2 regions of the Aminobacterium sp. MB27-C1 genome follow, and region 2 is predicted to be linked to the other one. Evidence: predicted binding sites of a transcription regulator. Region 2 holds the regulator's gene; the other holds the start of a gene.
The links. The regulator HrcA, encoded in region 2, represses chaperone genes, less so after heat shock. The targets are predictions, from matches to a motif close to TTAGCACTCNNTNNNANNGAGTGCTAA.
Positions count from the first base shown of each region.

Region 1: groES (co-chaperone GroES) is a predicted target of HrcA. The motif match lies at 11,120-11,146, and genes of this name have one in related genera.

Region 1 is NZ_CP133089.1:1,520,140-1,536,596, reverse strand. Features, by position in the region: gene RBH88_RS07460 (sodium-dependent transporter) at 1-265, shown strand, start outside; gene RBH88_RS07455 (ABC transporter substrate-binding protein) at 600-1,598, shown strand; gene RBH88_RS07450 (class II fructose-bisphosphate aldolase) at 1,694-2,950, shown strand; gene thrC (threonine synthase) at 3,296-4,345, shown strand; gene thrB (homoserine kinase) at 4,342-5,250, shown strand; gene RBH88_RS07435 (ACT domain-containing protein) at 5,328-5,762, shown strand; gene RBH88_RS07430 (LptA/OstA family protein) at 5,849-6,625, shown strand; gene lptB (LPS export ABC transporter ATP-binding protein) at 6,606-7,334, shown strand; gene RBH88_RS07420 (hydrogenase 3 maturation endopeptidase HyCI) at 7,307-7,783, opposite strand; gene murJ (murein biosynthesis integral membrane protein MurJ) at 7,829-9,415, shown strand; gene RBH88_RS07410 (hypothetical protein) at 9,405-9,962, shown strand; gene tsaD (tRNA (adenosine(37)-N6)-threonylcarbamoyltransferase complex transferase subunit TsaD) at 9,969-10,982, shown strand; gene groES (co-chaperone GroES) at 11,189-11,479, shown strand; gene groL (chaperonin GroEL) at 11,519-13,159, shown strand; gene guaA (glutamine-hydrolyzing GMP synthase) at 13,305-14,837, shown strand; gene RBH88_RS07385 (TetR/AcrR family transcriptional regulator) at 14,898-15,470, opposite strand; gene RBH88_RS07380 (MATE family efflux transporter) at 15,491-16,457, opposite strand, start outside.
Region 2 is NZ_CP133089.1:544,911-561,367, forward strand. Features, by position in the region: gene folK (2-amino-4-hydroxy-6-hydroxymethyldihydropteridine diphosphokinase) at 1-106, opposite strand, end outside; gene folP (dihydropteroate synthase) at 106-1,323, opposite strand; gene RBH88_RS02630 (histidine phosphatase family protein) at 1,407-2,057, opposite strand; gene hrcA (heat-inducible transcriptional repressor HrcA) at 2,251-3,267, shown strand; gene RBH88_RS02640 (nucleotide exchange factor GrpE) at 3,293-3,949, shown strand; gene dnaK (molecular chaperone DnaK) at 4,009-5,841, shown strand; gene dnaJ (molecular chaperone DnaJ) at 5,855-6,997, shown strand; gene RBH88_RS02655 (50S ribosomal protein L11 methyltransferase) at 7,078-7,944, shown strand; gene mtaB (tRNA (N(6)-L-threonylcarbamoyladenosine(37)-C(2))-methylthiotransferase MtaB) at 7,941-9,245, shown strand; gene RBH88_RS02665 (Hsp70 family protein) at 9,337-10,893, shown strand; gene RBH88_RS02670 (J domain-containing protein) at 10,890-11,870, shown strand; gene RBH88_RS02675 (histidine triad nucleotide-binding protein) at 11,900-12,241, shown strand; gene rpsU (30S ribosomal protein S21) at 12,276-12,464, shown strand; gene RBH88_RS02685 (GatB/YqeY domain-containing protein) at 12,471-12,935, shown strand; gene nrdR (transcriptional regulator NrdR) at 13,010-13,471, shown strand; gene RBH88_RS02695 (ABC transporter substrate-binding protein) at 13,609-14,742, shown strand; gene RBH88_RS02700 (branched-chain amino acid ABC transporter permease) at 14,837-15,730, shown strand; gene RBH88_RS02705 (branched-chain amino acid ABC transporter permease) at 15,730-16,457, shown strand, end outside.

The DNA of each region.
Region 1 (16,457 bases), 980 kb from region 2:
GGCTCTTTCTCAGGGAGCCTATCCTATTAATCTCTTTGGAAAGAGTTTTCTTGATGCCATGGACTGGGTATGCAATAACATCCTTTTGACTACAGGTGGTCTTTTGATCTCTTTATTTGTTGGATGGGTTGTAACAGATAGAATCAAAGATGATGTTTCCAACAATGGCCGACTTGACTTTGCTCTTATGTCTCCATGGCTTTTGATACTGCGCTTTTTTGCTCCTATAGCTATCATTATGATCATGTGGAATGGTTTACGTTAAAATCTTAGTTTTTTAACTGAACAGAAAAGAAGGATTTTACAAAAGAATTCTTCTTTTCTGTTTGCAATATAGTAGGATTGTTAGTGATAAGTGCCCTTCTTTCTTTGACGCAATAGTTCCAACATGTTAATTTATAGTGAGTGTTGTGCATATGAAGCATATTTTTACTAGAAGAAAATAAATGGCGTGACAAACTACTAAATTGCTGGTGATTTTTTTATTATGTAGTGTTGTGTTTTTTGTTAACTAATTATTGTTAATGGTTTATTCCCCGAAAGAAAATTGTATAGCTATGCTTCATATGTCTTCGCTTAGGAATAAAGGAGGTAGCTATATGAAAAAATATTTTGTTTCGATAATACTTCTCATAAGTGGTTTGTCTCTAATAATTTCCCCTTTCTCCCCAAAAGCATTAGCCAGTCAAAAAGAGATTGTTATGATTGATCTAAGTTATGATTCTGTTCAAATACATAATAGAGTGGCTGGTTTTATTCTGGAACACGGATATGGCAAAAAAATAGACTATGTTTTTGCTGACTCAATGCCAGGTCTTTTGGGGCTTGAGCGAGGAAATTATGATGTAGTATTGGACCTTTGGGTTGATAACGTTCCTGAATGGTGGAAACGTAACAAAGAAGCAGGAAAGGTTCTTAGTCTTGGCAATACTTATCCTGACGCTCCTCAAGGTTGGTATGTCCCTACATACGTTATTAAAGGAGATCCCGAACGAGGGATTGATCCAATATTGCCGAATCTAAAGTCTGTGATGGATCTTCCAAAATATTGGGAATTTTTCAAAGATCCAGAGGAACCAAACAAAGGAAGATTTTATAATGCTCCTTCTGGATGGGTTTGTCATTCCATTAATAAAGATAAATTCGAAGCGTATGGATTAGATGAATATTTCATAGCGTTCGATCCAGGATCAGGAACAGCTTTGACGACAGTTATTATGCGTGCCTATCAAAGAGGAGAGCCGATTCTGGTTTATCATTGGGAACCGACCGCAATAATGGGTACTCTTGATATGACAATGCTTGAAGAACCATTGTTCGATCAGGAAAAATGGGAAGAAAATCATGGATGCGCCTATCCCAAATCAAAAGTTCTTAAACTTATTAATGCTGATTTTGCAAAAAAAAATCCTGATATTGTCACTTTCTTGAAAAAGTATCAATCAACGTTAGATAAGTCTAATAGGGCGTTAGCTTATATGCAAAAAAATAAAGCAACTGCAGAAGAAACAGCTCTTTGGTATCTCAAGGAATACAAAGAGGATTGGATGAATTGGCTTGATGATGAGACAATTCGTAAGGTTGAACAAGCCCTATAAAAAGCTTGTGGTATAGTGTATTGTATGTCATTTATGGGTGTCTATATTTGAGATAAAAATATTTTAGGAAAATTATATAAGGAGCGTGACAACGGATGAGAACGAACAGCGCCTCATATAAAGAGATGCTGAAAAAACGCCCTCTGAACGTTCAGGCTTTATGGGGAAATGAAGAAGTTGGATTGGTCAGTGGTCGAGACATTGTTAGAGCCTTCAGAGAAGCAAATGCTATTATTCTTGCAGCTAATGCACGGAACCCTTTGACAATAAAAGGTGTGTTCAGGGCTGCTAAAAAATTGAATGCGGCTGTTTTTATTGAGATAGCGAAGTCAGAAGCGACGTACTGTGCCGGAAATTTCCAAAATCTTCCGGAATATGCAGTAAAAACTTCTTCTGAATTGGGACATGGTGTGATCTTTGGTCTGCATGTCGACCATTATGCTATTAAGTCCGAAGCGGATCTTTTCAAGGCTGTAAGTCATATTCCTTCAATTATTCAAGAAGGATGGACTTCTGTTGCCATTGATGCCTCTCATTTGCCAGATTGGGAAAATCTTTGCAGCACTCGTGATGTAGCAATGCATATTCCTCCCTATCTTGGATTGGAAGTTGAAGTAGGTGAGATAAAAGGGCCAGGGGAATTAACCACAGTAGAGGAAGCAAAATTCTTTATTGGAGGGCTTAATTCGTGGGGAATCTTCCCAGATCTTCTTGCTATTTCTAATGGCAGTTTGCATGGAACTTATGATACAGGCCAGCAGGAAGGCATAGATCTTGAAAGAACCCTTGAAATAGCCAATGCTATTCGCCCTTATGGTGCGTCAATTGCGCAGCACGGTATTTCTGGTACTCCTATTGAAAAGGTGGCTAAATTTGCCCGTTTTGGCATTAATAAGGGAAATGTTGCGACTCTTTTCCAGAACATTATATTTGGAATCAAAATGGATCCAGATACGGGGAACGCCATTACAGAAAACGGTGCGTATGTCAAAGAGCCGAATCGTGGTGTAACTGAGCAAACATGGCAGAAAATTGTAGAGTGGTGTGACGCTCAAGGATACAGTAGAAAAGACGGAAATTATAAAAAAGCTAATTTGCCCATGGGAGATATAATTCAGAGCGAGTCCCCTGAAATTATAGGGCGAATTGTTGATGAAACAGAGGAATGGGCAACGCGTTTTATTAAGGCATTTAATGCAGTGGATTCTGCTGATAGAGTTCTTGAGTTTATTGCAAAACGCTCTGATCATAATGGTACTCCCGAACAAGCAATTTTAGGGAAAAGATCCGATTTTACAGTTGATCGTGTACCAGGACATTCCTTAAAGGACGGTCAAGATTATACAGATTAGAAAAAATCTCTTCTTGACAGATATATAAACTAAGTATATAAGATTACCTCAAATGTAAAATTTGTTTGTGGTACGAGCGATGAAGAGGAAAGTAGTTTTGTATTTATCCGGAACAGAGAGAAAAGCCAGCGGCTGAGAGCTTTTTGCGGATTGTCTGAACGAAGACCACCTTGGAGCTTGTGTCGAAGCCTGTAGTATAGGGATAAGACACGGAAACCGCACCCTATTATCTGTTGCGGAAAGAGAGCCGGCTTATGCCGGAAATGGAGTGGAACCGCGAGTGTAGCCCACATCGTCTCCTATTTGGAGAGATGTGGGCTTTTTATTTTTTAAGGAGGGCGAAAAATGGCTAGGCAGGGAATACTATATAGATACGAGAAGGATCTACCTCTAACTCAGGTAACACCACGTATAACGTTGCTTGAAGGGGATACTCCTCTTATTCCTTTAAAAAACTTGAGTCGTGAGTTGGACGTCACTCTTTGGGCTAAGTTTGATGGCCTTAATCCAAGTGGTTCCTTTAAAGATAGAGGTATGGTTATGGCTGTGGCTAAAGCTCTTGAAGAAAAGTCGAATGCCGTTATATGTGCCTCTACTGGAAATACTTCTGCTTCTGCAGCTGCTTACGCAGCATCTGCGGGACTCTCATGTTTTGTCTTATTGCCAGAGGGAAAAGTAGCTTTAGGGAAGCTAACGCAGGCTCTGATTTACGGTGCAAAGGTTGTTGCTGTACGAGGAAATTTCGATGAAGCTCTACGTTTGGCGAGAGAACTTGCCTCATCTAAAAAAGTTACCCTTGTCAATTCTCTTAACCCTTATCGCCTTTGGGGGCAACGTTCTGCCGCTTGGGAAATCTGCGACGAATTGTCGGTGGCTCCCGATTGGATCGTTTTACCTGTTGGAAATGCTGGAAATATTAGTGCTTACGCTGCAGGGTTGGAATACTACAAAGAGATAGGAAAAATAAATACTATGCCTCGTTTGATGGGGGTGCAGGCAGAGGGAGCTGCACCTCTTGTTCGTGGATATACTGTGGAGAATCCAGAGACAGTTGCTACTGCTATTCGAATCGGTAACCCCGTAAATGCTGAAAAAGCTATTAAGGCCATTCAAATGAGTTGTGGCCAATTTGCTTCTGTTTCTGACGAAGAAATTCTTGAGGCTCAACGTGAACTTGCTTCTCATGATGGTGTCTTTGCAGAACCCGCTTCGTGTGCTCCTCTTGCGTTTCTTCTCAAATTGAAGAGGAGTGGAAAACTACCGCAGGGATTGCGCATTGTTCTTATCCTCACTGGAAATGGTTTAAAGGACCCCGATGCTCCTCTCAAGGGATTGCCTGATCCTATTGCTGTCGATGGCACAATTGAAGCGTTGGGGGGAGTTTTAGGACTATGAGGCTTTTTAGAGTAAAAGTTCCGGCTTCAAGTGCTAATTTAGGATCTGGATTTGATACGTTAGGGTTGGCATTAACGCTATACAACTTTTTCGATGTTAAAGGTTTTTTAAAATCAGGCTCATATAACATTGAAGTAATAGGGGAAGGTAGCGGAGAGTTATGCCAAGATAACAATGCCCTTGTCCAGAGTTATGAGTATGCCTGTAAAAAATGGGGAATAGATCCACCTGGCCTTGACCTGTGTTCTTTAAATGCTATTCCTATGGCTAGAGGATTGGGAAGTTCTTCCACAGCGATTGTCGCTGGTATAGCTATTGCTAATGTGTTGAGAGAAGCTCCTCTTCCTAAAGAAGAATTATTGCCGTTAATGGTTCAGCTTGAAGGACATCCGGATAATGTCGTTCCTTGTTGTATGGGAGGTATGGTTGTGAGCGGCATTGATGAAGAAAATGTCAGGTTTGTTAAATTGCCCCCCTTACCTGAAAACATATTTGCTGTTGTCGCTGTTCCTGATGTGCGCGTAAGTACACAAAGTGCCAGAGATGCCCTTCCCGAAAAAGTATTTTTGAAAGATGCTGTTTATAATATAAGCCGAGCAGCCCTTCTTGCTGCTTCGTGGAGTACCGGCAATTGGAACAATTTACCTTGGGCTATGGGGGATCGGTTACATCAGCCTTTTCGAGCTCGCCTTTTTCCTGGTGGAGAAGATATACTTAACGAACTTTCTAATGCTCCCGGTTGTCTCGGAGTTGCCATTAGCGGATCTGGCCCAAGTATGATAGCCTTTACAGAAGAAGTTGCAGGAGACGTTGCCAGACATATGTGCTCCATCTTTTCACGATACGGTATTCGCTCCCGTTTTTTTGTTCTTAGTGAAGAGCGTGAAGGCTTAAGCGTGCTTTAAATCTACACTTTTGAGGGGAGGTTTTTAAAATAACTGCCAAAAAGAAAACTAACAGTCAGATTCAGAAAAGCTTAGATGTGGCCAAAGTTGCCCTGTTGGGGGTTCCAGATATTCCAGGTATAGCTGCTTCTTTGTTTTCTGCCCTTGCCGATGCTGAAATCAGAGTGGAAATGATTGTTCAGAGCGTTATGAGAGGACAAGTTAATGATATTGCTTTTCTAGTTCAAAAGAGTGGAATAGAGGGAGCAATACGTGTTTGCCGAGCTGTGTCTATGGAAATTGGAGCGCAGGGGGTAACCTTTGATTCTGAGATCGCGAAGGTATCTGTTTTGATTGATGGAACTGATATAAAACTTCCTTCAAAGGTTTTTTCTGCTCTCGCTCATAAAGGCATAAATATTGATATGATTTTAGCAACGGAAAGTGCTGTGACATGCGTTGTTTCATCTTCTACTGTTGACGATGCCATAGAGGCTTTAGAGTGGAAATTTCAAGAAAAGAAGAAGTCCTAATAGAGAGCTTCTTCCAATAGCAGATATAATGTAGAATAACTGCGGCGTTTTTACGTCGTATCTTTTACGGGGACGGTGTAAGGTATATGAAAAAAAGCCTCAGGCATGTAAAAATTTTAACTATTTTGGCCTTGCTTTGTATCTGTGCAGGTACTTTATGGGCGGTAGAGGCCCATGTAACGGCAGATAGCATGGTGTATCACTCTAGAACAGGTGATTTTACTGCTGATGGCAACGTTCGCATACAGAGAGTTGATTTGCTTATTATGGCTCCTACTGGAAAGGGAAATCTTGATAATCGCCACGTGACTCTATTAGGTGGAGTTCATATTACTGGAAAATGGGAACAAGAACCTGTAGATCTTAAGAGTACGACTTTGGAAGGCGACCTTTCTGAAAATGGTTGGTATTCCTTGTTAGGAGGCGTATCTGGGTATATTGGGCCGCGTTCTGTAGAGGCTCAGGAGCTGAAAGTGAGTAAAACTGCTTTTGAAGCAGAAAAAGTAAAAAAATTTGAGGACAGTCAGCAGAAAATGTTTCTTTCAGCTTCTTCAATAAAAGGAAAAATCAAGAATGGGGAAACATCGGATATTCAAGCTTCTGGAAATGTTGTAATTATCATAACTGGAACTGATGGACAAAAAACTCGTATTACAGGTTCTAACGCTGTTTATTCCCAAGCTCAGGATCTGGTAAAAGTGCGAGGCAATGCTCTCGCGGTACAGCCGGAACGTACGCTAAGAGCAGAAGAAATACTTTACTCTCCGAAGTCAGGAAAGATGTCTGCATCAGGAAAACCCCAAGTTACAATTCAGATGCAGGATAAGAAAGGAAACTCAGAAGATGAGCGCAAAGATTCTTAAGGCCCGTAATGTTTGTAAGGCCTATAAAGGGCGCACTGTAGTTTCATCTGTGAATATTGATGTTCATATGGGTGAAATTGTGGGGCTCCTTGGTCCTAATGGTGCAGGAAAGACGACCACTTTTTATATGATTGTAGGTCTTATTAAACCTGACTCAGGTCGAGTGATGATTGATTCAAGAGACATTACACCCTTCCCCATGTTCAGACGAGCGCGTATAGGTGTGGGATATCTTCCTCAAGAGGCCTCTGTTTTCAGAAATCTTACAGTAAAAGAAAATATAGAAGTTATTTTCCAAGAACAGGGAAAGAGTAAGAAAGAAATGGATATGATGGTTTCCCACATACTGGAAGAATTTGGCCTGACTAATTTAGCTAATATTCCTGGGTATGCTCTCAGTGGTGGAGAACGGCGTCGAGTCGAAATAGCCAGGTGCCTTTCCATAATGCCGGATTTTATATTGCTTGATGAGCCCTTTAGCGGCATAGATCCTATTGCTGTTTACGATATTCAGCAGATTATATTGAGTCTTCGAGCTAAGGGATACGGTATTTTGCTTACGGATCATAATGTTCGTGACACCTTGGCTATTACAGATCGAACCTATCTTATACATCAGGGAGAAATAGTAATAGAAGGCTCCCCCGATGAAGTTGCCCAGAGTGATGTTGCAAGAAAATTTTATTTGGGTGACAGGTTTTCATGGTGAAGTAGGGGTATACTTTCAAAATCTTCTTTTCCAAGTATTACGAGAAGCTCTTGAGCGGCCTTTTTTACTTCGTTTGATATAGGAGCCCCTAGATCTTGGTTTGATGGTTGTATTCCTATGTAGATGACAGAGATCTTTTGCACTAAATCTCCTAGAAGCATTCCTAACGGTAAGCCGTGAGTGCTGAAGCTGATATTTTCTACCATGTCAAAAGGAATGCGCCGAAGAGAACCAGGAGCAAGATTCATATCGGCAGCATCAATGATGAGAAGTGTGTTTGGACTTTTCCGTCTTAAATCAGCAACATAATTTTCAGGCATAGTTTCGCAATTAATAGCGGTTATCGAGCGTTGTAGTCCTTCTTTTCGTAGCGCGTCAGCAACAAATGGACCGACACCGTCGTCGCCAAAAAGGGGGTTGCCAATACCCCAAAGTATAATAGAACTCAAAGAAAGCACCTCATTTCTTGCTAATTTTTTCAGGAGGCGTATTTCATGTCCTCTCGTGTTTCCCGAATGGTTAAACACGCTCTAGTAATGATGGTTGGAACTTTTGCTAGCCGAATTTTAGGCTTAGCGCGAGAAATTGTAACAGCTGCTATTTTTGGGGCATCAAGTCAACTTGATGCCTTCTATATTGCATATACGTTAGCTAATCTATCTCGACAAATGCTGGCAGAGGGAGCTCTTTCGGCTGCGTTTGTGCCTGTTTTTTCCCAGACTCTTCTTCAAAAAGGAAAAGACAAGGCTAGGAACTTAGCGCGGCAATCTTTATGCATTCTCCTTCTGGCAGGTTCAGCTGTTGTGTTAGGGGGAGTCCTTTTGTCTCCCTATCTTGTCAAAATTATGGCCCCAGGTTTCGACCCTGTCAAAGCCTCTTTGGCAATTTCTATGACACGATGGATGTTCCCTTTTTTAATTTTTGTTTCGCTTGCTGCTTTAGCTATGGGGGTTCTTAATAGTCTTGATTCTTATTTTGTTCCAGCTATAGCACCTGCGCTGAGCAATATTGTCTATCTCATCATTCTTCTCGTAATGGCCTCTCGTTTTGGAATATGGACACTTATTATTGCCGTTTTGGCTGGAGGTTTTTGTCAAATGGCTCTCCAATGGGTTTGGAGTGGATTCAAAGGGATAATGCTTTTGCCGGAAAAGCCTCGATTCAAAGATCCTGAACTTCGAAAAGTAATGAAACTTTTCTTTCCTTATGCCGCTGGATTATCGTTGAATCAGGTCAATCCCGTTATAAGTCGTATGTTAGGATCCTTTCTTCAGGATGGGGCTATTTCTGTTTTGAATTATGCCAATAGAGTTATCCAATTGCCTTTAGGACTTTTTGTAATTGCCATATCTCAGGCAGTCTTGCCGGAACTTTCTCGTTGTGCGGTTGGCGATACAAAGGAGTTTCGAGAGACAATGCGAGATGCGGTACGGTTTGCTCTTTTTGTGGTTCTTCCTGTTACAGTGGGTCTTGTTCTCGTTGCTGATGAAGTGGTTAATATATTATTTTTTAGGGGAGCCTTTAACGCTTGGGCGTGGCATGCAACAGGAGTTGCTTTGGCTATGTATGCTTGGGGACTACCTGGAATGGCTTGTACAACTGTTCTTCTCAGGGGACTTTATGCACAGAGCACCCCCCGTTCAGCTTTACTTGTAACATTGTCGAGCGTGGTTTCCAATGTTATATTCTGTCTTATTCTTGTTAAGCCTATGGGATTTGCCGGTTTGGCTCTTGCTGCGTCTTTAGGATTCACCTTCTCTTCTTTTGTTGGTGGATATCTTTTAGCTCGGAGAATTAATCATCCATTAGAAATTTTGGGTATGAAGTGGACATTTCGGATGGGGACCATATTAGGAATTATGACAGCTGCGTTATTGAAATTTAAAGCTCTCTATCCTTTTCCCATTGAGGAGAGCCTTATTGTAAGATGCAGCTGGCTATTTGCTGTAATGATTCTGGGTGCGGCGATTTATGGTGTGGGAACATTGCTTTTTAAATTTCATGAATGGCAGTGGTTGCGAGGAGCATTTACAAAAAAGAAAGAGACAGACCAGAAGGGAGATTCTCATAATGATCAATAGAACAACGCGCTGCGGGAAAAAAATTGCTTTTCTATTGTGTTTAGCTATCTCTATTTTTTGTTCAAGCATGCCTGCAAGCGCAGCCGATACTCTGCAACAAAAAATTGATGAACGAACAACTGTAATTTGGATAGAGGGAGAAGCGTTGGGAGACATGGTCATTGGGGCGCGAGCTCAAGTTGCGTTTATTTATGTTGATGAATCTCTTTCTAAAGGGATTGTTTCTGATCCGCATGCTCCTGATTGGTTAAAATGGCACGCCAGCCATTTTTCAAATAAAGAATTGCGAAACAGAGCACTCTTTGTTATGCGCTATAAGACCATAAAAAGATGGGATTTTTCTCCAGAAAATATAAAAGTTGGCACTCATAACGTCGATCCAAAGGATATTTTGACGAATAAAGATTTTATGGCTATGGGTGATTTGCCTCCCGACACAATTGGAACGTTAGCTTTTTCGGTTCCATCTAAATATGTGATTAAAGGACGAAATGTAGAACTCTCATATGAGCAATACACCGGGGTTTTCAATGTACCAAAGAGGTGACAATAGGTGAAAAAAAGCTTTTTAACATTAGGAATAGAAAGTAGTTGTGATGATACTGCTGTTGCTATATTGGAAGGACAGCGGAACGTAAAGGCTGATTTAATATCGAGCCAGATTAAAGATCATGCCCCTTTTGGGGGGGTTGTGCCTGAATTTGCGTCGAGAAAGCACCTGGAGGCTATTTTGCCTCTTGTTCATAAAGCATTAGGCGATGCCGGCATAACTAAACCGGCTCAAGAGCTTTCTCTTGTTGCAGTCACAGCAGGTCCCGGCTTGATGGGGTCTTTGATGGTAGGGGTTATGACTGCAAAGGCTATGGCTCAGACATGGAAGTTGCCCCTTCTTGGCGTTAACCATCTTGAGGGACATCTTTTTGCAAACGTTGTAGCATCTCCTGACCTAGTTCCACCTTTTATCTGTCTTATTGTTTCAGGAGGACATACAGAGATAGTTTTGGTAGAAGATTTTGGCAGATACAGTCTTTTAGGTGCTACTCGTGATGATGCTGCGGGGGAAGCTTACGACAAGGTGGCCAAACTATTGGATTTGGGATATCCTGGGGGGCCAGTGATCGATTCACTCGCTCACGAAGGCGATCCTAAAGCCTTTTCTTTTCCTGTCCCGTTAAAATCCAGTAATGAAATTGCTTTTAGTTTTAGTGGTTTGAAAACAGCGGTGTTGTGGGCTGTGAATGATTTGAAAGAGAAGAAAGTCGAACTCCCAGTGGCAAATTTATGCGCTTCATTTCAAAAAGCTGCAGTGGAAGCCCTTATGACCAAGCTAGAAAGGGCGGTCGAAGTTACAGGTATTCGGAAAGTTGCTATCTCTGGTGGCGTTGCAGCTAATAGAGGATTGAGAGAGGCTCTGATGAAAAAAAAGGATTGGATGGTTTTTATTCCTCCAGCAATTCGTTGCACTGACAATGCTGTAATGATTGCAGCAGCTGCCTTCAATAGATATCAAAAAGGGGATATATCAGATCTTTTGTTAGCGCCTAACCCCTCATGGACACTGGTTTAGTATTTTAAAAGAATTTAAAAGTAAGAATATAGGAGAAATAACGAGGAAATGATGGATTATCAAGAATAAATTCAGCTAATTACATTTAACCATCCTTGAGATTCAAAAGCAGGACAATTAATATCTAAGCCGTTCGGTTAGCACTCGATGACATTGAGTGCTAATATGTTAAAAGAGATATTTATCTTTTAGGGAGGGATTCTCGAATGAATTTAAAGCCACTTGGTGATCGTCTTGTCGTTAAGGTCATCAATCAGGAAGAGAAAACAAAGGGAGGCATTGTTCTTCCAGACACTGCAAAAGAAAAACCCCAGGAGGGAGAAGTTATTGCAGTGGGAACCGGTAAGGTTCTTGAAAACGGACAGAAGCTTCCTCTTGAAGTTAAAGTCGGCGATCGCATTATTTTTAGTAAATATGCTGGAACTGAAGTAAAGCTTGACGGAGACGAATTTGTCATTTTCAGCGAGCGCGATGTACTCGCTATCGTTGAGAAGTAAGAGTCGAGAACGAGATCTCTATTAAGGGGGAAAATAAAAATGCCGAAGATCCTTACTTTTAGTGAAGAAGCACGCCATGCAATGCTGCGTGGTATTGATAAAGTAGCTGATACTGTTGGTGTAACACTTGGTCCTAAAGGACGTAATGTTGTTCTTGAGAAAAAATTTGGATCTCCCACAATTACCAACGACGGTGTTACCATTGCGAAAGAAATCGAATTGGAAGATCCTTTTGAAAATACAGGAGCTCAGCTTGTAAAAGAAGTTGCTTCCAAGACAAATGATGTAGCTGGAGATGGTACCACAACAGCTACAGTTTTGGCTCGCGCAATTATCCGTGAAGGTATGAAAAACGTTGCGGCTGGTGCTAACGGTATGCTTATGCGCCAGGGAATTGACAAAGCTATCGATTTCGTCGTGGATGAGCTGAAAAAGATGGCTATTCCCGTTAAAAATAAAGACAAAATTGCTCAGGTAGCTTCTATTTCCGCCAATGATTCTGCTATTGGTCAGCTTATCGCTGAAGCTATGGATAAAGTGGGGCAGGATGGAGTTATCACAGTAGAAGATAGCCAGACCGTAGGAACCACTCTCGAAATGGTCGAAGGACTTCAGTTTGATAAAGGATATATCAGCCCTTATATGGTAACTGATCCTGAGAGAATGGAAACAGCATTTGATGATGCCTATATTCTTATTCACGATGGCAAGATCAGCAATATCAAAGACCTTCTTCCTATTCTCGAAAAAGTTGTTCAGACAGGTAAACCTCTCTTGATCATTGCTGAGGACATCGAGGGAGAAGCTTTGGCAACTCTCGTAGTTAACAAACTGAGAGGCGTAATGCAGGTTGCAGCCGTTAAAGCCCCAGGATTTGGTGAGCGTCGTAAGGCAATGCTTAACGATATCGCCATTGTAACCGGCGGTCAGGTTGTTAGTGAAGATATCGGCATCAAACTTGATAGTGCAGATATCTCCATGCTCGGAAAAGCCAAAAAAGTTCGCATTACAAAAGAAGAGACAACTATCGTTGAGGGTGCAGGCAACCCAGACGAAATTCGTAAGAGAGCTGCTCAGATCAAACGAGAGCTTGAAGATTCTACTTCCGATTATGACAAAGAGAAACTTCAGGAGCGCCTTGCTAAGCTTGTTGGCGGCGTAGCTGTCATTCAGGTTGGTTCTGCTACTGAGACAGAGCAGAAAGAGCTCAAACATCGTATTGAAGATGCTCTTAACGCTACAAGAGCTGCTGTTGAGGAAGGAATCGTTGCAGGTGGCGGTGTTGCTATAATCAACTGCCTTGCTTCCCTTGAGACATATCTTGAGGATTTTGCCGGCGATGTGAAAACTGGCGGTACAATTGTGTTGAGTTCCCTTACAGCTCCGTTGCATCTTATTGCTCAGAATGCTGGATATCAGGGCGATGTCATTGTTGAGAAAGTTCGCGGCTTGAAGACTGGTAATGGTCTAAATGCTGCTACCGGCGAATATGTTGACATGATTGAGGCCGGAATTATTGATCCTGTAAAGGTTACACGCAGCGCATTGCAGAATGCTGGTTCCATTGCAGCTATGGTTCTGACCACTGAAGCTATTGTTGCTGACAAACCAGAACCTAAGAGTGCTACTCCAATGCCGGGTGGCCCGGGTGGCATGGGCGGAATGGAAGGCATGTATTAGGAATATCAGCAATCGACAAAATATAAATATGAAGAAAAGCCTCCACGAAAGTGGAGGCTTTTCTTTTCCCTCTTTTCTCTTTCTGGTAATATAATTGAAGTACGAATTTACCTTGAGAATTTTGCTCTTTTTCGGAGGAATGTAAATGGATAATATAGTGATTCTTGATTGTGGCTCTCAGTTCACACAGCTGATAGCTAGAAGAATAAGGGAACTGAAGGTGCATAGCGAAATATTGCCTTGGGATACCTCTGTTGACGATATTCGTCAACGTCAGCCTCGTGGCGTTATTATATCTGGTGGACCTCAGAGCGTTATGGAAGAAGGCAGCCCAACTGTTTCTGCAGATCTTTTTAATATTGGTGTTCCTATTTTGGGAGTATGTTACGGAATGCAGCTTTTGACAAAACTTTTAGGTGGGCATGTCGATTCCGGAGTAAGCCGGGAGTATGGGCGAACAGCCATTTCTCTGAAAGAGTTGAATTCTTTGCTTTTGAAGAGTGTGCCTGAGACATTTGAAGTATGGATGAGTCATGGTGATCATATTTCCAAACTTCCAGATGGGGCAAAGCTTTTGGCAGAAACAGATGGTGGGGTTCCTGCAGCCTTCGCAATGGAAGAAAAACATATTTGGGGATTGCAGTTTCATCCTGAAGTTGCTCATACGCAGAACGGAACGGCAATTCTTTCCAACTTCCTTTTCAATATTTGTTCATGTACTGGAGATTGGGATCTTGGAAACTGGATTGATACCATGGTTGAGGATATAAAAAAGACGACCCAGAATACTAGAGTCATTTGTGGTCTTTCTGGCGGAGTCGATTCAACTGTCGCTGCTGTGTTGACTGCAAAGGCTATTGGTGATCGTCTCGAATGTATATTTGTTAATAATGGTTTATTAAGGTATCAGGAAGCTGAGCGAGTTTTGGAGCAATATAAGCAATTAGATCTTAATGTGCATTATGTGGACGCTAGTGATCGTTTCTTGGAAGCCCTAAAGGGTGTTACCGATCCTGAACGAAAACGAAAGATAATAGGGGAGACCTTTATACGCGTTTTTGAAGCGGAAGCAGCTAAAGTTGAGGATGCAGAATGGCTTCTTCAGGGAACTCTCTACCCAGACGTTATTGAGAGCGGTCAAAAAGGAAAAGGTGCTTCTGTCATTAAGAGCCATCATAATGTTGGTGGATTGCCTGATGATATGAAACTAAAGGTTCTTGAACCTCTGCGCGATCTTTTTAAAGACGAAGTGCGGACAATAGGTACATTATTGGGAATTCCAGACGATATCGTTAATAGACAGCCTTTCCCTGGTCCTGGCCTGGCAGTGAGATGCTTGGGAGAACTTACAAAAGAACGTCTTGAGACATTAAGAGCTGCAGATGAAATCTTTAGAGAAGAGTTTTCAAAGAGTGACCTCTATCCTACAGTGTGGCAGTCTTTCTGTATTCTTTTGCCAGTTAAGACCGTAGGAGTTATGGGAGATTCAAGAACCTACGCTGAAGTGGTTGCTCTTCGTGCAGTTGAATCTGCAGATGGAATGACTGCTGATTGGGTGCGTGTTCCTTACGATGTATTAGATAGAACGTCTCGGAGAATTTGTAATGCTGTTAAGGGAATTAACAGGGTTGTCCTTGATGTTACCAGTAAGCCACCCTCCACTATAGAGTGGGAGTAAGCGCTTACAAATAATTCTATAAATATTCAGAGCGGCTTCTTTTGAAGCCGCTCTGCTTTTTCACAAAGAGTCAACTCCCTTGAAATAACACTGATTAACTAAAGCAAACATCTCTTGAGCCCATTGATCATTTTTGTAATGGCGTGCAATTTCCAGCAAACTTTCCGTAAAATTGGATGCTAGAATGTGAATAAGCATGTTGTCATAGTGTCTGATTGTTTTTGAATCTAGCGCTTTCCGAATATGAAGTTCAAGAATATGAACAAGCTCATCTTTTGCGTGTGCGTGCTTTGTCCCAGAGCCCTTGTCCACTAAAATTACAAGTTTTTTATGATTTGCAAAAAGGTTGTTCATATATATTACTCCAGCATCTTGAGAACTTTTCGAAGTAAATCCATGTAGAGACGATTCTTCTTCTTTAATTGCTTGATGAAAAGCAAAATATACAGGTTCAACTACATCATTGAACAGGTCTTCTTTGTTTTTATAATAGGAGTAGATAAGTCCTACCGGAATCCCTGCACGATTCGCAATGTCTTGCATTTTTGCACTTCGAAAGTCTTTTTCATAAAAAACTTCCTCTGCTGCGTAAAAAATTCGTTCACGAATTTCTTCTTTTAAAACTTGCGGCATAAACTTCCTCCCCCTTATTGTCAAAAGTGCAGTGTTTTATTTGCTCGAAGAACTAAAAATAACGTTTGGATAATCGTGCAAATATCAGCTATAGGTTGAGCCCAAAAAATACCTTTGATCCCAAAGTATTTAGATAAAAAATACATTGCTGGGAAGAAAAATATTCCTTGTCGAGATATATTCAGTATAAAACTTTCCTTACCTCTCCCTAGCGCCAGAAACGCCTGCGAATAGGTACATTGAAATCCGAAACCAATGAAGATAAGCCCATTTAATAAAAGTGCTTTTGAGGCGAGCTTTGAAACTTCTAAAGAGTCGTTTGAAAATGCCATAGCGATGGGATGACTGAAAAGAGCAATCGATATTCCAAAAATAGCGCAGAAACTAGTGAGCCAAAGAAGAGTAGTGCGGATAGCCAAGCGTACTCGATGATACTGTTTTGCTCCATAATTTGCTCCAACAACGGGTTGATAACCTTTAGTATAACCAAAAACCACAAAAGATCCCAATGCCATCAAGCGTAACATGACGCCCATTGCTGCCACCATGTCATCTCCGCCAAGCATTCTGGCTTGTTGATTGGTATACCCCATAGAAAGACTAGTAAGCAGTTGAACAAAAAAGCTAGGGAGACCAATCTTGAAAATTTCTTGCAACATAATTTTATCTGGTCGAAAGTTTTTGAGAGAATAATGAAGATAGCTCTTCTTCCGTAAAATAAACTGGAAATAAAATATATTAGCAATGAATTCTGCTAAGACAGTGGCAATGGCAGCACCAGAAACACCCATGGACAGAGTATATATAAAAATTGGATCAAGAATAATATTGAGAACAGCTCCTGTTGTCATTCCTATCATAGTAAGTTTTACGCGTCCTTCCGCTATCGTTAAATTGCCCATTATGATAGACAGAATATTGAATATTGATCCAGATAGGATAATAGTGGCGTATTTGTGGGCAAAACCATAGCTTTGTTCAGTAGCT
Region 2 (16,457 bases):
TTTTTGCAATAATGGCGATCTTTTTTTCTTTCAACAGCTGCACTGCCTTTCGCAGATTTCCCATTCGATCACCAATGTTGCTGCCTATTCCTAATGCAACGCGCATCACATTTCTGCCTCCCTTACCGCTTCTACCATTTTTATAACATCATGTGTAGCCTCTACGTCGTGAACTCTAACGAGTTCTACTCCTTCTTGTGCGCAATGAGCAGAAACTGCAAGGGTTCCATAAAGGCGAGACTGAAGGTCCTCTTTGGCGAGAATAGTTTTTATAAAACCTTTTCGCGAGTGTCCAATGAGAAGAGGATGGCCTAAACTTCTAAACGATTGTATTGACTTCAAAATACGGAGATTATCTTCTAACCGTTTTCCAAAACCTATGCCTGGGTCAATAATAATACGCTCTGCTGAGACACCCGCATCTTGAAGCCTTTGTAGCTTTTCTTTGAAATAGTCGAGGCTTTCCCCAATAACATCATTATAATACGGGTTTGTTTGCATATTCTTAGGGGCCCCCTGAATATGGGAAAGAACATAGGGTAACGTAGTCTGAGCTACTGCCTCAAGCATTTTATCATCAAGGGAGAAACCGGAGATATCATTAATAATATCTGCACCGTTTTCTACTGCAATTGTTGCAATTTCCCCTTTATAGGTGTCTACTGAAATAATCGCTTCAGGAAACTCTTTTCTTAATGACTGAAGAGAGGGGAGTAAGCGTTCTTTTTCTTCCTCTTCGCTAATAGGATCAGCACCTGGACGAGTCGATTCAGCCCCTAGATCAAGAATGTCAGCTCCTGTTTCAAGCATGTGTTCTGCCTGCTTCAGTAGGTCAGCAATGGATTCTAAGCGGCTTCCAGCGTAAAAGGAATCGGGGGTGGCGTTAAGGATGCCCATAATTTTTGTTTCCCCCTGCTTTAAATTTAGAAAACGACCTCTCGGAAGTGGTAATTTCCATGATGAAGCAAAATATTTTTTAAAAGAAACTGCTAACTCTTTTCGTATTTTTTCAATGCCCCAACATGACATGGCTTCCAGTTTAGGAAAAAGTGCTTTGTATTGTCCTTCTGTTCCTATAAGAAGAACATTACTATATTTGCTCTGTGCATCTATAACATTGCGATGAACAACAGCATCTCCACCTCTGGCAAGCATCTCTTGCTTGAGATAGGCGGCGGCACGAAAATCAACATCTGGAATCCAAAAAGCGAAGACTTCTCGTTTAGGAACAAAATATGCCACTGATCGGGGATCAGCTCCTACTTTTGCTATCAAAGATACGAGGTCTTTATTACTCTTGATTTTTACTGGGTATATAGCCAATGAACTATTCCCTTCCTTTAGTGATTAATAAGCATGAAACACAAAGATAATAAGTCCTCTCATAAAGGAGGTCAAGAAAAAGACTAAATCCACTCGGTTTGTACTTTTTTCAGATGAAATGTCTGATTTAATGAGAAAAGGCTATACCCTCGTTTTTCATCATGAGTAAGAACGCTATACGAAGCTGTATCCATGTGAGTTTTCCAGAAATATGGTTCAGGTATATGAATACAAGCTGCAATGAGAGGTTTAAGAACTGTACGATGGGAGACCACAACAAAAGTTTCGCCTTTATGTCTTTTCACGAGCTCATTGAGAGTTTGTATGGAACGCTTTTGAACATCGGCAAGAGTTTCAGCGCCAGGGAGAGACAATTTTTCCGGATAGGTAAGCCACATCTGCCATTCCGAAGGATATTCAAGTGCTATATCCGTTTTGAGCCGGCCTTCCCATGAACTGAAGTTAATATTATTTATCCCTTCTAGAATCTCAACTTTTTCTATTGAGCATGATGTAGCTATTGCTGACGCTGTCTGGCGAGCTCTGAGCAAGGGACTTGTATATGCATATTGAGGAGAGAGAGCAATAAGGGCTTTCCCCAGATCAGAAGCTTGCTCTAGCCCTCTTTCGTTAAGTGGATAGTCGACTCGTCCTCGGAATCGTTCTTCCTTGTTCCCTTGGCACTCACCGTGACGAGCGAGAATAATAGTGGTGTGTTTATATTGAGATGCCATATAAAAGCCTCCTCACACTTTAAAAGGTATTTTTATCTTTATATCAAAAGAAAGTATAACAAAAAAAAGTATAACAAAAAGGCTGACCAGTCTTGACAATACACCCCAGGGTTGATAATCTACCTTTTGTAAACATGAGGGCTAGCACTCATTGGCATAGAGTGCTAATACGTCCTCAAGAGGAGGGAGCTTTGTGCTTACCGAGCGACAACTAGAGATCGTTCTTGCCGTTGTTTATGAGTATATACAGACTGGGGAACCTGCCGGTTCCAGAACAATTGCTCGTAAATACTTAAAAGGTTGCAGTGCTGCCACGGTAAGGAATGAGATGTACGATCTTGAGCAGATGGGGTATTTTTACCAGCCTCATACGTCAGCCGGGCGACTTCCTACGTCTAGAGCATATCGTCTTTATGTCGACTCTATATTGCATCGAAGAAGAATTGCACCTGTGGGGTTTAAAAGTTGGAGAAATGGTATCAAAGACCAAAAGCAAGGTATTGAATCCATTCTTTCGTATGCCTCTCAACTCTTGGGCCGGGTTACAAATTATGTCGGTGTGGCTGCCATATCCTCTCTTCACGAAGTGGAAATACAGAGGGTAGATTTTGTCCGTCTTGGGGGAAATGCCGTTCTCGTAATACTCGTTCTTCAAGGTGGCCTTGTTCACCATAATAATGTTACCCTGCCGTGTGAGCTTTCCCAAGAAACTCTTGACGAGTTGGCTCGTCGTATAAATATGATTGTTGTCGGACATCCGTGGGCTGAAGTTCGCCAGGTTCTTTCTTCTTATGTTCTTGAGGGACTGGAAAGATTGTCAGAGGCGTGCCATGTTGCTATCCTTCAAATGGACGACATGTTGCAGAAATATAACTATAAGCTTTTTGTCGGAGGCGCCCAGCATATTCTCAGTTTGCCTGATTTTCAGGACATTAGTAAGTTGCAGGCTATAATTTCACTTCTTGAAGAAGAATCGGCTATGGTAGATATGGTAGACCGGTGTTCTATCGATCTTGGAGTTAACGTGACCATTGGTGATGAAAATCCTGAAGAAGGAATGCAAGATTGCTCAGTCCTTATGGTTCCTTCCCGTAAAAGAGGGCGCAAAACTGTATTGGGGATTATTGGTCCCATACGAATGGATTATGAAAAAACTATTACAGTCCTCGAAGCCATGATGGCTGACATTGAGAAAGAAAATATCGATTAATAATATTTAAGGAGGTTTCACCTTTATGGCCCCTGTAGATAAAGATAAATGTGAAAGACAAGACGATCAGGTCGTTCAGGAAAACCAGACCGATGTGTTAGAAGAGTCTGCACATCTTATTGAGAATGAGGATGAGATGGAAATCTTAGTTAAAGAAAAAGAAGAGATGGAAAAAGTTATAGAAGAGCTTAAAACGGAGAATAGTGCCCTTAAAACAGCTGCAGCTTCGGCCAGGGCTGATTTTTTTAATTTTAAAAACAGGGTAGAGCGAGATAAAGAGAGGTATATCCGTTTAGCTAATGAGGATTTGATTTTGCAGTTATTGCCAGTTCTCGATAACTTCGATAGAGCGTTGAATCAATCGGGTGATTTTGCAGAAGATGATATACGAAAGGGTGTCTTGATGATTCGTAGGCAGTTTTTCGGAGTTTTGGAGAGTGCCGGTGTCTCTGAGATTCCTACTGTGGGAGAGAGTTTTTCACCCCTTTGCCACGAAGCGGTAGGAATAGAAGCCGTTGATGATCCTCAAAAAGATGGAGTTATCGTAACAGAACTTCAAACGGGGTATAAGATCGGGGATAAGGTTGTTCGAGCATCTAGAGTAAAAGTAGGCAAATATGTAGGTAAAAAAGATTCTGATGCGAGTATAAATAGCGATAAAGATAAGGAAAAAGACGCATAGCGCGTTAATATTTAAAAATACATACAAAAAACTAACTCTTTTTTATAGAGGTGATATTCATGTCAAAAGTAGTAGGAATAGACCTTGGGACAACGAATAGCTGTATTGCCGTTAAAGAAGGCGACAGCGTTACTATTATCCCTAATGCTGAAGGAGCCAGAACCACTCCATCTGTTGTAGCGTTCACGAAAGATAATGAAAGACTTGTGGGCCAGTTAGCCAAACGTCAGGCTATTGTCAATGCCGATCGTACTATTATGTCGATTAAACGAGACATGGGTACTGAAAAGACCGTGAAAGTTGACGATAAGCCGTATACGCCGCAAGAGATTTCAGCCATGGTTTTACAAAAAATGAAGCGTGATGCAGAGGACTATCTTGGCGAGTCTGTTACGAAGGCTGTCATAACGGTTCCTGCATATTTTACAGACGCTCAGCGTCAGGCAACGAAGGACGCAGGAACAATTGCGGGGCTTGAAGTATTACGTATTATCAACGAGCCTACAGCTGCCTGCCTTGCCTATGGAGATTCTAAACAGGGCGAGAGTAAGTTGCTTGTTTTTGACCTTGGCGGCGGAACCTTCGATGTTTCCATCCTTGATGTAGGAGAAGGAGTATACGAAGTACTTGCAACATCTGGAGATAACAGACTCGGCGGAGATGATTGGGATAACTGCATTGTCGAGTGGATGGTAAGTGAGTTTAAGAAGGCCGAAGGTATTGATTTAAATAATGACCGTATGGCTTTGCAGCGTTTGCGTGAAGCTGCTGAGAAAGCTAAGGTAGAGCTTTCTTCTATGCCTGAAACAACCATCTCCTTGCCTTTCATTACGGCGAATGAGACTGGTCCCAAACATCTTGAAATGTCTCTTTCCCGCGCTAAATTTGAGGAGCTTACATATAACCTTATGGCAAGAGTAGAAGGGCCTGTAAAGCGTGCGTTAAAGGATTCAGGCTTAACAGCTAACGAGATCGATAAAGTATTGCTTGTTGGTGGTTCCTCTCGTATGCCTATGGTTCAGAAGAAGATTAAAGATCTGCTTGGAAAGGAACCGACCAAAGGCATTAACCCTGATGAATGCGTAGCTGCAGGAGCTGCTATTCAGGGAGCGATTTTATCTGGAGACCATAAAGATATAGTTCTAGTTGATGTCACTCCTCTTTCTTTGGGAATTGAGACTCTTGGTGGCGTCTTCACAAAGATAATTGAACGAAATACAGCTATTCCTGTTTCTCGTAGCCAAGTCTTTACGACAGCTGCAGACAACCAGAACCAGGTTGAAATAATGGTTTTGCAGGGAGAGCGTCCTATGGCTGCTGATAACGTAAAGCTGGGAAGTTTCGTTCTTGACGGGATTCCTGCAGCACCACGGGGAATACCCCAGATTGAGGTCACATTTAATATAGACGTCAATGGAATTTTGAACGTATCTGCGAAGGATAAAGGAACAGGTAAGGAGCAGAAAATTACAATTCAGTCTTCAAGGCTTTCCGATGACGAAATCGATAAGATGACGAAGCAGGCAGAGGAAAACGAAGCAGAAGACCAGAAACGTAAAGAAGCGGCAGAAATTAAGAATGAGGCCGATGGCGTTGTATATCAGGCCGAAAAATTAATGAGAGATCACGGCGATAAAATATCTGCTGAGGAAAAAGGAAAAATTAATACGGCTATAGAAAATGTAAAGAAATCCCTTGAAGGTTCTGACTTAGAGAAGATGAAAGAGGCCAAAGAGGCTCTTATTAAACAAATTCAAGAGTTTTCCACTCGCTTGTATAGTCAGGCTGGAGCTGATTCCAATCCAGGCGCCGAAGAATCACAGCAGAGTGCAGACTCTGAGCAGGCTGGAGAAACAGTAGACGCTGAATTTAGTGATCAGAGTCAGGCGTAAGGGGTGATCTGAGGTGCCAGCTCCCGGTGCGCAGGAAGACTTTTATGAAATACTTGGCGTTCCCCGGGATGCCTCGGCTGCTGATATCAAGAAAGCCTATCGGCGGCTTGTTCGGAAGTATCATCCCGATGCGAATCCAGGGAACGCTGAAGCCGAAGAAAAGTTTAAAAAAATAAATGCAGCCTACGAAGTTCTGAGTGATTCAGAAAAGCGGGCTCAATACGATCAGTTCGGAACTGTAGGCGATATGCCGCCAGGAGGTAGTCCCTTTGATGGGTTTGGCGGAATGGGAGATGTCTTTGGAGATATCTTTGATAATATTTTTGGTGGCGGAATGGGTCGACGCCGTTCAGATCCTAGAGCTCCCCGGCGAGGATCCGACCTTGAAATGCGCCTTACAATTACGCTTCAGGATGCTGCCTTGGGAATTGATCATGAAGTAGATATACCAAGGTGGGAAACGTGCTCAAAGTGTAACGGTAGTGGAGCAGAACCTGGAACATCTCCTGAAACGTGTTCAAGATGTGGAGGAACTGGTCAGGTTGAAGTGCGTCAACAGACGCCTTTTGGTCAATTTGTTTCAGTGACCCCATGTCCTGAATGTGGAGGTACGGGGCAGATCATTCGAAATAAATGCTCAGAATGTCACGGAGAAGGACGTGTCAGAAAAACTCACCGGGTGAAAGTAAAGGTCCCGGCTGGAGTGGATACTGGAACGCGTCTTCGTATTCAAGGAGAGGGAGAAGCCGGTTTAAACGGAGGTCCGTCTGGAGATTTATACTTCGTTATCAATGTAGATGAGCATCCGGTCTTTAAAAGAGACGGAGCTGATCTACATAAAAAGGAAACCATAGCATTTCCCACTGCGGCTTTAGGCGGAGTGATCCATTTGGAAACGCTTATCGACGGTAAAGAAGAGCTTGATGTTCCTGCAGGTACGCAACCAGGAAAGGTCTTCCGCGTGCGAGGAAAAGGAATGCCTAAGCTGAGAGGTGGCCGAGGTCGTGGCGATTTGTTCGTACATGTAACGATAGAGGTTCCTACTCGGCTTACTGAAAAGCAAAAGGCTCTGATTGAAGGTCTAGCAAAAGAGATGGAGCTTGAAGTTAAAGACGAAGGACTTTTTGCGAAATTTAAAAATATTTTTGGCTCTTAACGAATCGGGGGGGCTGTCTTTGCGGCTCCCCGTTTTTTCCCTATATTTTCATAATGAAATGATTTAGAGGAGGACGAATAATGACCGGGGCAGATAGTTTCTGGTGGTATATAACACTTGAAGGAGGATCTGAGCAAGAAGAAGCACTTTCTTCTTTAGCAGATCTTTCTGGAGGGATAGGGTCAGAGGAACATGAAGGCTCTGGGAAAATTCGTCTTCGAATTTATTACCGAACGTCTCACGATCTCGGATATTGGCTCGAATTGCTTAATCATGTTTTAGAATCCTTCCCTGGAATAAGTGTAGTGGACATGGGAAAAATTGAAAATCGCCAATGGCATACAGAATGGAAAGAAGCCTTTCCTCCCCTTCCCGTAGGAGAGAAGTTTGTTGTATTGGCTCCTTGGCATCGTGGATCGGAACCTAACGATCGCATTCCCCTTTATATTTATCCTGGTTCGGCCTTTGGCACTGGATATCATGAAAGCACCCAGATTGCTTTGACACTTTTGGAACGTCACATGAAACCTCACTGGAATATAGCTGACATTGGAACAGGGTCAGGCATTCTTTTTATTGGTGCTATTCGACTTGGCGCTGGTAAAGTGTATGCAAGAGATCTTGATCCTGCAGTACTCAATGAAGTGTTGAATAATATGGAACTCAATGGCATTTATAAAGAAGAGGTGGATCTTAAAGAAGGAAATCTTCTTCAAGGTTTCGATCATACCGTAAATTTATTAATGGCAAATATTATAATAGAACCTCTTATGTCTATGATTCCTGATGTTCCCCATGCTTTATGCGATGGAGGAATTGCGATTTTCTCTGGCCTCCTGACGAAGGAAAAAGATACATTTATCGAGACGCTTAATAAGGCAGGTCTAAAAATTATCGATGAGCTTGAAAGAAACGATTGGTGGGGAGTGGCAGTAACTAAGAAATGATAAGTCAGCTCAAAGGGAAGAAAATTTGTATTATTGCTATGGGGTGTCGATCCAATCAGTCTGAGGCAGACTCCCTTGCTTCTATGTTGCAGGCTGCTGGGGCAGATATTGTAAGCGAGCCACCTTTTGACGGTGCTGTTCTGGTGACATGTACTGTAACAGCTGTGGCTGATAAAAAAAGTCGACAGCTGTTAAGACGCTTACGAAGGCAGGCACCACAAGCCGTTATCGTTGCTACAGGTTGTTGGGCTCAACAAGCTGAATCTCACCTCGCGCAAGTTTTAGGAGTTGACTTTCTTGTAGGAAACCGGCAAAAGTGGCAAATACCCTCTCTTTTCAGTATGGCCTTTTCGTCGAATCAGCCCATGGCTTTTACTGATATGAGAAGCGATGTCCTTCGTGATGCCCAATGGGATCATTTGTTTCAATATCACCCTCTTCTTCATAGCCGAGCCTTTGTAAAAATACAGGACGGATGTAATCATTTCTGCACATATTGTATTATCCCCTTTGTTCGGGGGAATCCGGTAAGTCGTCCTCTTAATGACCTCCTCAAAGAGGTCTGTTCAATAGTGGATTCAGGATGTTCTGAAATAGTGCTCACAGGAGTTCATCTTGGTCTTTATGGTAAGTATGGAGAGGTTTCACTTGGAGAAGTTGTACGGCAAATAGGAGCAATTTCTGGAGTGAAACGAATCCGCTTTGGTTCCCTTGAACCATTTGGGATAGATGATGAACTGCTTAGTTCTTTGGCAGAAACACCTCAATTTTGTCCTCATCTTCACCTCCCTCTCCAGAGCGGAGATGACGGAGTGCTAGAAAAGATGGCTCGTGGATATAGTGTAAATGACTATATGACTTCAGTAAAAAAGGTTCGTCGTTTTCTTGGCGATAATGTGCATATAAGTACGGATATTCTCGTAGGATTTCCAGGTGAAGACGAAAAGGCTTTTGCCAATACTCTTGCCCTAATGGAAAATGTAAAATTTGGTAAAGTACATGTTTTCCCTTATTCACGAAGAAAGGGAACAAAAGCTGCCTCTTTGGGAGGACAGATACAGCATGAAATAATTCAGGAGAGAGTGCATCGGGTTTTAGAAACTGGCGAAAAACTTCTGAATGAGTATTGTTCTCAGTGGATAGGTAAGACCTTCCCTATCCTAATAGAGGAGGCAGGAGAAAACGAATCTTCGGGATTAGCTCCCTTTTTTGTAAAAGCTGTTGTTCCCCGAAAGATGTCTGTCGGCCAAATAATTGAGGTTTCTCCACGTAAATATGCATCAGAGCAATTCTATGCATAAGGCCGATTCCTGAAAATGAATTCTTACACTGGTATAATGAATATAGATTAAGCGGAGTCTCAATGCTATAAGTGGAAGGCGGTCTGTTTGTATGGACTCTATGCTTGGGATAGATCTTGGAACTCGATATGCCCTGGCGGCCTGCAAAATTAATGACAAAGTTGAAGTGCTTTCGAATCGGTGGGGATTGAAAAAAACTCCCTCCGTTGTTTCGTGGGCATCCGAGGGGTGGCTTGCTGGCGAGGAGGCTGCTCGTCGTGAAGTGGCGTTTCCAGAGTACACATATTGGGACATGAAGAGGCATATAGCTTGTACCGGACCTATTCGATGTGGTCGGCGTACCTTCTCTCCAGAAGAACTGTTAGTCCCCCTTCTTTCGTTGGTCAGAGAGGATGCGGAAGCAACACTAACTCGTTTTATAACGTCGTGTGTCCTCACTGTTCCTGCTTCTTTTAATTTTTCCCAGCGACAAGCTGTTGCGCGAGCTGCGGATAAAGCTGGTTTTGAAGAAATAAAAATAATTAACGAGCCTACAGCTGCAGCGTTTGCCTATGGAAAAGAAGGGCTCTCTCTAATTTTAGATTTTGGAGCGGGAACTGTCGATGTCTCTGTAGTTGAAGCTGAACAGGGTATATGGCAGGTTTTAGAGAGTGTCGGTGATTCGTGTATAGGGGGAAGAGAAATTGATTTTCTTCTCGCTCGCATGCTTCAGAAACGACTTTCATTGATCTCTAAAACGTTAGCAGATAGTGAAGCGCTCTGGCGGTACCTCCTTGGTGAGGCGGAGAATATAAAAGTAGCTCTCTCGACGTGTTCTTCCTTTACGTGGTTGCCTTCCTTTGGAATTTGTCAGTCAAGCAAACCGATATTGATAAGAAGAGAGGAATTGGAGCGTCTTATGCGCCCCATGCTTCATAAAGTGGTTAATATAGTAAGTGAACTTTGGAAAAAGTACTCTCCTCAACGTCTTTTGCTTGTAGGCGGGAGCAGTCGCATACCTTTATTGCACTCAATGCTTGAAGAACGAGTTGCCCGACCTGATCACTTGAATCAATGTCCTGATGAGGCTGTTGCTATTGGCGCAGCTCTTTTTGGAGCAAGTTCAGAAAAACGTTTTTTGATAGATGTTCTTTCTCAAGATCTTGGTATCCGCTCTGCAACTGGCGATTTTGTTTCTGTTCTTCAAAAAGGCTCACCTCTTCCTTGTAAGGCTTCGAAAAGATTTATAAGCATTGCTAACGGCAGTTTGGATTTGCATATAATGCAAGGAACATCTGAGGGGCAGTTTTCAACATTAAATCAGGTAACGATCGACTTTCTTTCAGAAAAAGAAGAAGTTGAACTCTTTTTCTCCGTAGATTCTAACGGACTTCTTGCTATAGAGCTTCAAAGAAAAAATGGAGAGAGAATAGCAATTCCTGATATTACGGTAGAAGAATGTACGTTAAAGGAAAACCCTGTACCGCCGGAAATAAAAGATTTGGAAAAACGTTTAGCCCGTGTTTCTATTGCTCTACCTTCAGAGCAACAAGGCAGGCTTTTGTCTCTTTTTAGTTCCGCCAGAACACTTTCCGATAAATCTATTTATGGGGATGCTGTAGCTATTCTTGAAGAGATGGTTCGTGAAATGGAGAGGGTTTCCCTATGACAGATATATCACTTCAGATCGAAGAAAGTCTGGCAATCCTTGGCGTTGCTTCTGGCGCTTCAATGAAAGAAATTCGCTCTGCTTTTAGACGCTTGGCACGCACATGCCATCCTGATATAGCAGGACCTCAGACGGCAGCAGAGTTTGAAAAGATTACGGCGGCATATCTTTTTTTGAAAAAGAAGGGAACCACTCTTACTCGCAAAGAAACAAAGACAACTAAAGATCGTTATACTCGTACGAAGCCAAAAAGAGAGGGTTTTAGAAAAGCTCAATCGCAACGTACAGAAAAAAAAGCGAATCCTGAAAAAATAAGGCATCTTCTTACAGAAAAAATAATAGTTGAAGCAGAAATAAAAATGGCTAGACTTATGGAGAAAGTTGCAGAAAAACAGGGGGAATCAGATTTTTATAGGTCACAAAAGAGACTTTTAAGTTCCCATCCTGAAGTTCGATCTCTGGCGGCATCTCTCCTTTTCAATCATTTAGATGAAAAAGGTGTCGTTGATTCTTTTGCAGAAATGATTCAAGCGTATCCTGAAGACGAATACGTGTTACAGTACATTTTTGATGGAATATATTTTCAGAACAGATTTATTCCAATTGCAGAAGCGGTAGCTGCAAAAGCTTCTCAGCTTACAGAGAAAGTAGCTCTTTCTTTTTTGCGCTGGATTGCACGCTTCGATAAACGTAAAATATATCTCGAACGTTTTCTTTCCCATCCATCGGAAGATGTTGTAGCGAAAGCTTTGACACGATGGCCTCATGGGAAAGGGCTTCCCGACGATTTAAGTTTAATTCGTCTTCTAAAGAAAGATAAAGAAGAAATTCTCGTTCCCCTTTTGCAAATATTGAGAAGAGAAGAAAATGTACCCTCTTGGACCATGGCGAAAATAAAATTGCTTGCTCAATCTCATAGTGCAGCAAGTGTACGAGTTTGGGCGGGGTCTATTGTCCGGAATAAAAATCTGGTATAGAATAACGTGAAGCTGAGAGGTGGGTTTTGGTGAGCGAAAGTTGTCTTTTTTGTAAAATTATTAAAAAAGAGCTAAATGCTGATATCGTTTATGAAGATTCTAAGGTCGTAGCATTTAGGGATGTTAATCCTCAGGCTCCTGTTCATGTGCTTATTATTCCCAAAGAGCACGTTGGTTCATCAGCCGAAGTTAGCGAAAATAGTCTTTGGGCCGATCTTATGGCATCAGTAACGTATGTTGCCAAAGAGCTTGGCTTGAATAAATCCGGTTACAGGTTAGTTATTAACTGTGGTGCTCAAGCTGGACAAACAATCCCCCACCTTCATGTTCACCTGTTGGCGGGACGGTCGTTCCGCTGGCCACCAGGTTAGTCAATGTGGGTGGCACAGAAAGGGGGGATCCAGTATGACTACGATCATTCGGAAAGATAACGAGTCCCTAGAAGATGCGCTTAGACGTTTTAAACGTGAGGTTTCGAAAGTTGGAACCCTTCGCGAGGCACGTAAACGCGAACATTACGAGAAACCAAGCGAAGTGAAGAAAGCGAAAAGGGCCGAAGCGGCCAGAAAACGACGGGGCAAATCCAGGGGGTAATTTAAGGTGAGCAATCTGTCGGAACGTATTCAAAAAGATCTTGTGGCAGCGATGAAAGCGAGACAAGATATGGAACTTTCAACGTTGCGAATGTTGAAATCAGAAATACAGAAAGCCCAAACAGAAAAAGGGCGCACGACGGAACTTACAGACGAAGATATTGTGATTCTTATCCAACGTCTCATAAAACAGAGACATGAATCTGCAGAACAATATTCTGCCGGTGGAGCCGCCGATAGGGCTGCAGAAGAATTGAAAGAAGCTACGTTCCTTGAAGTTTATCTTCCTGAACAGCTTTCTGATGTAGAGCTTGATGAAATGATAGAGAAAGCTGCTGCTGCCTCAAAAGCTACGGGGCCCAAAGATATGGGGCGAGTAATGGGGCGTTTGATGGGGGAGATTCGAGGCCGGGCTGATGGGAAAAGAGTTAAAACCCGGGTTCAATCGTATTTGCAGTCTCTCGTTGATTAACTTTTGTATAAAAATAAAAGCCGGGTATTATACCCGGCTTTTATTTTTAATGTCACTTTAGAGGGGGACCCTATATGAGATGTCCTAAGTGTGGAGCAATGGAAACAAGGGTGATAGAGACACGTACTGCAGATGAAGGACGTGTCGTACGCCGTCGTCGCGAATGTCCCGAGTGTCTGGCGCGTTTTACAACGTATGAAAAAGTTGAAGAAAAAAAGACCCTGCGTGTTATCAAAAAAGACGGAAGCAGAGAATTTTTTGATAAGGAAAAAATTACAAGGGGGATTAGCAAAGCATGCGAGAAACTTCCAGTCTCCTTAGAGCAGATTGAGGAAGTAGCTTCTCGTATAGAAGAAAGTTTCCGTTCAAGTGGTTATGGGGAAATTCCAGTCTCTCTCATTGGAGAAAAAGTTATGGAAGAACTCAAGTTACTGAATAAAGTAGCATACGTCCGTTTTGCCTCTGTATATCGTGAATTTACTGACCTCTCAAGTTTCCAGCGTGAAATTTCACGTCTTTCTGACGAAAGAGAATAGTCTTTTTCTATATAATCGTCTCTCTAGTTAAAATTTATACCATTGTTTGATTGGATATTCGTGTATAATTACATTATCTTTCTGTATCTTATACTCATATATCTTTTTATTAATATGAAAAAGGAGGGGTTTGGTTTATGAAGCTGAGAAGAGTAGCATTGGCTCTGGCAATGGTTCTGCTTCTTACAGGGGGGGCTTTTGCCCAGGATACGATTCGTATCGGTGTCTATCTTCCCCTGACAGGGCAGAATGCTTTCGGTGGTCAGTTGGAGTTGGACGGCGTGAAAATGGCTCATGAAGAAATACCAGAAGTGATGGGAAAGAAAATTGAACTTATCGTTGTTGATAATAAGTCAGACAAAGTTGAGTCAGCAAATGCTGTTAAACGACTGATCGAAAAGGAAAAAGTTATAGCTATTATAGGAACCTATGGATCTTCTTTGGCTATGGCTGGTGGAGAAGTAGCAGAAAAAGCGGGAATTCCTGTTATGGGTACATCATGCACAAATCCTCTCGTAACCCAAGGGAAAAAGTATTATTTCCGTGCGTGCTTTATAGATCCTTATCAGGGCGCAGCTGCTGCAACATACGCAATTCGCGAACTTGGTATAAAGAAAGCCGCTGTTCTTGTTGATGTTTCTAACGACTATAGCGTTGGTTTGGCAGGATTCTTCAAACAGTCTTTTGCAAAACTGGGCGGAGAGATAGTCTCTGAACTTAAATATAACACTGGAGATCAGGATTTCACGGCCCAGCTTACTGAAATTATCAGTAAGAAACCTGGCATTATGTTTATTCCTTCTTACTTTGCAGAAGGTGCCATTATCATGAAACAGGCTGCTGAACTCGGAGCAGAGTTTAAGATAATGGGCGGAGATGCCATGGATAATCCAGAGATAGTTACTATTGGTGGAGAAGCGGTCGAAGGCTTTATGCATACAACTTTCCCATATGACCCATCTATGAAAGATATGAGTCCTCTTGCCAAACAGTTTACTGAAAATTGGAAAAAGGCTCACCCCGATAAAGATCCTAACGTCAATGCAGCGCTTGGCTATGATTCGTATCTTCTCGTTATCGATGCCATTAAACGGGCTGGAAACGCTGAGCCAGAAGCGATTACCAAGGCTCTGACCGAAACGAAAGACTTCCCCGGAGTAACAGGTAACACCACGATTAATGAGACTCACGATGCTGAAAAAGAAGTAGGAATTGTTATGATCAAGGAAGGTAAAAAGACATTTATAGGTACAGTGAAGCCTGAAATGTAAAATGGCCTTTCATGTCTCTTTTCAGTAAATTTTAATTTCTATAGAGGCAGGAAGGATAATTTCCTTCCTGCCTTTTCACAAGGGGGAAGTTGCTGTGAGCCTAAATATGTTTATTCAGCATTTATTTAATGCTATTACCCTTGGCTCTCTATACGGCCTTATTGCCATTGGCTACACTATGGTTTATGGAATTTTACGTCTTATCAATTTTGCTCATGGCGATATTTTTATGCTTGGTGCTTATTTTGTCTTTTTCTCTGTCACTCTTACTAAATTGCCGTGGGGAATAGCTGTTATTGTTGCTGTAATACTTTCGACTTTTTGTGGAATTTTGGTAGATCGTGTTGCATATCGTCCTCTTCGGAACGCGCCCCGTATCTCTGCTCTTATTAGTGCTATTGGCGTTTCTTTCTTTATAGAAAACCTTGGTCTCGTCATTTTTACTGGTCTTCCTAGACCAGTGGCTCGTCCCGATTGGCTTGTACGTGTCATCAAAGTTGGAGGAGTTAGAATTTTACCCTTAGCAATAGTCGTTCCTCTTGTAACATTTCTTCTTGTTATCGGGTTACTGTGGGTCGTGTATAAAACTAAACCAGGTTTGGCTATGCGGGCAATTTCCAAGGATATTGAAACGACACGTCTTATGGGCGTTTCCGTTGATAAAGTTATAGCCATAACTTTTGCTCTCGGTTCGGCCCTAGCGGCAGCATCGGGTATCATGTGGGCACTGCGATATCCTCAAATTAACCCCTTCATGGGGGTTATTCCTGGATTTAAGGCTTTTATAGCAGCTGTTTTTGGCGGTATCGGCTCTATTCAGGGAGCGGTTACTGGGGGAATGATTCTTGGCATTATTGAGATAATGGTTGTGGCCTTCTTCCCCGCTCTTTCTGGATATCGCGATGCATTTGCATTTATTCTTCTGATCGTTATCCTCCTCATAAAGCCTACCGGCTTAATGGGGGAGAAGTTGGAGGACAAGATCTGATGGATAAAAAGAAGAGAAATTTCATACTTAATTTATGCGGAATTGGCCTTTTGGCACTTTTTATGTACTGGGCACAGGGAAACCTTGATGGGTATAAAATTCAGGTAATCAATCTCGTGGCTGTCAATGCTATTCTTGCACTCAGCCTCAACCTGATTTATGGTTTCACCGGAATGTTTTCTTTGGGACATGCAGGATTTATGGCTATTGGTGCCTATGTTTGTGCCATATTAATCTTGAGTCCGGCTCAGAAACAGGCCTTATGGATTTTGGAACCAATTGTATGGCCCTTTTCTGTTATGAGCGCTCCTTTCCTTGTAGCAGTCTTAGCAGGAGGTCTCGTTGCTGGCTTTTTTGGTTTACTGATTGCTCTTCCGGTGTTGCGTCTTGGAGGCGATTACCTCGGTATCGCTACCCTTGGTTTTGCCGAAATTATTCGTGTAGTTCTGACGAACATAACACCAATAACAAATGGAGCTCTCGGTATTAAAGGAATTCCCTCCTATTCTAATTTGTGGTGGAATTATGGTTGGCTTCTGTTTACCCTTTACGTTATGGTGAAATTTATCAATAGCAATTTTGGTAATGTCCTCAAGGCTATCCGAGACGACGAAATAGCGGCCAAAAATATGGGGATCAATACCTTCAAATATCGTGTCATTTCTTTTACCATAGGATCATTTTTTGCTGGTATCGGCGGAGCTCTCATGGGGAGCCTTATTACAAC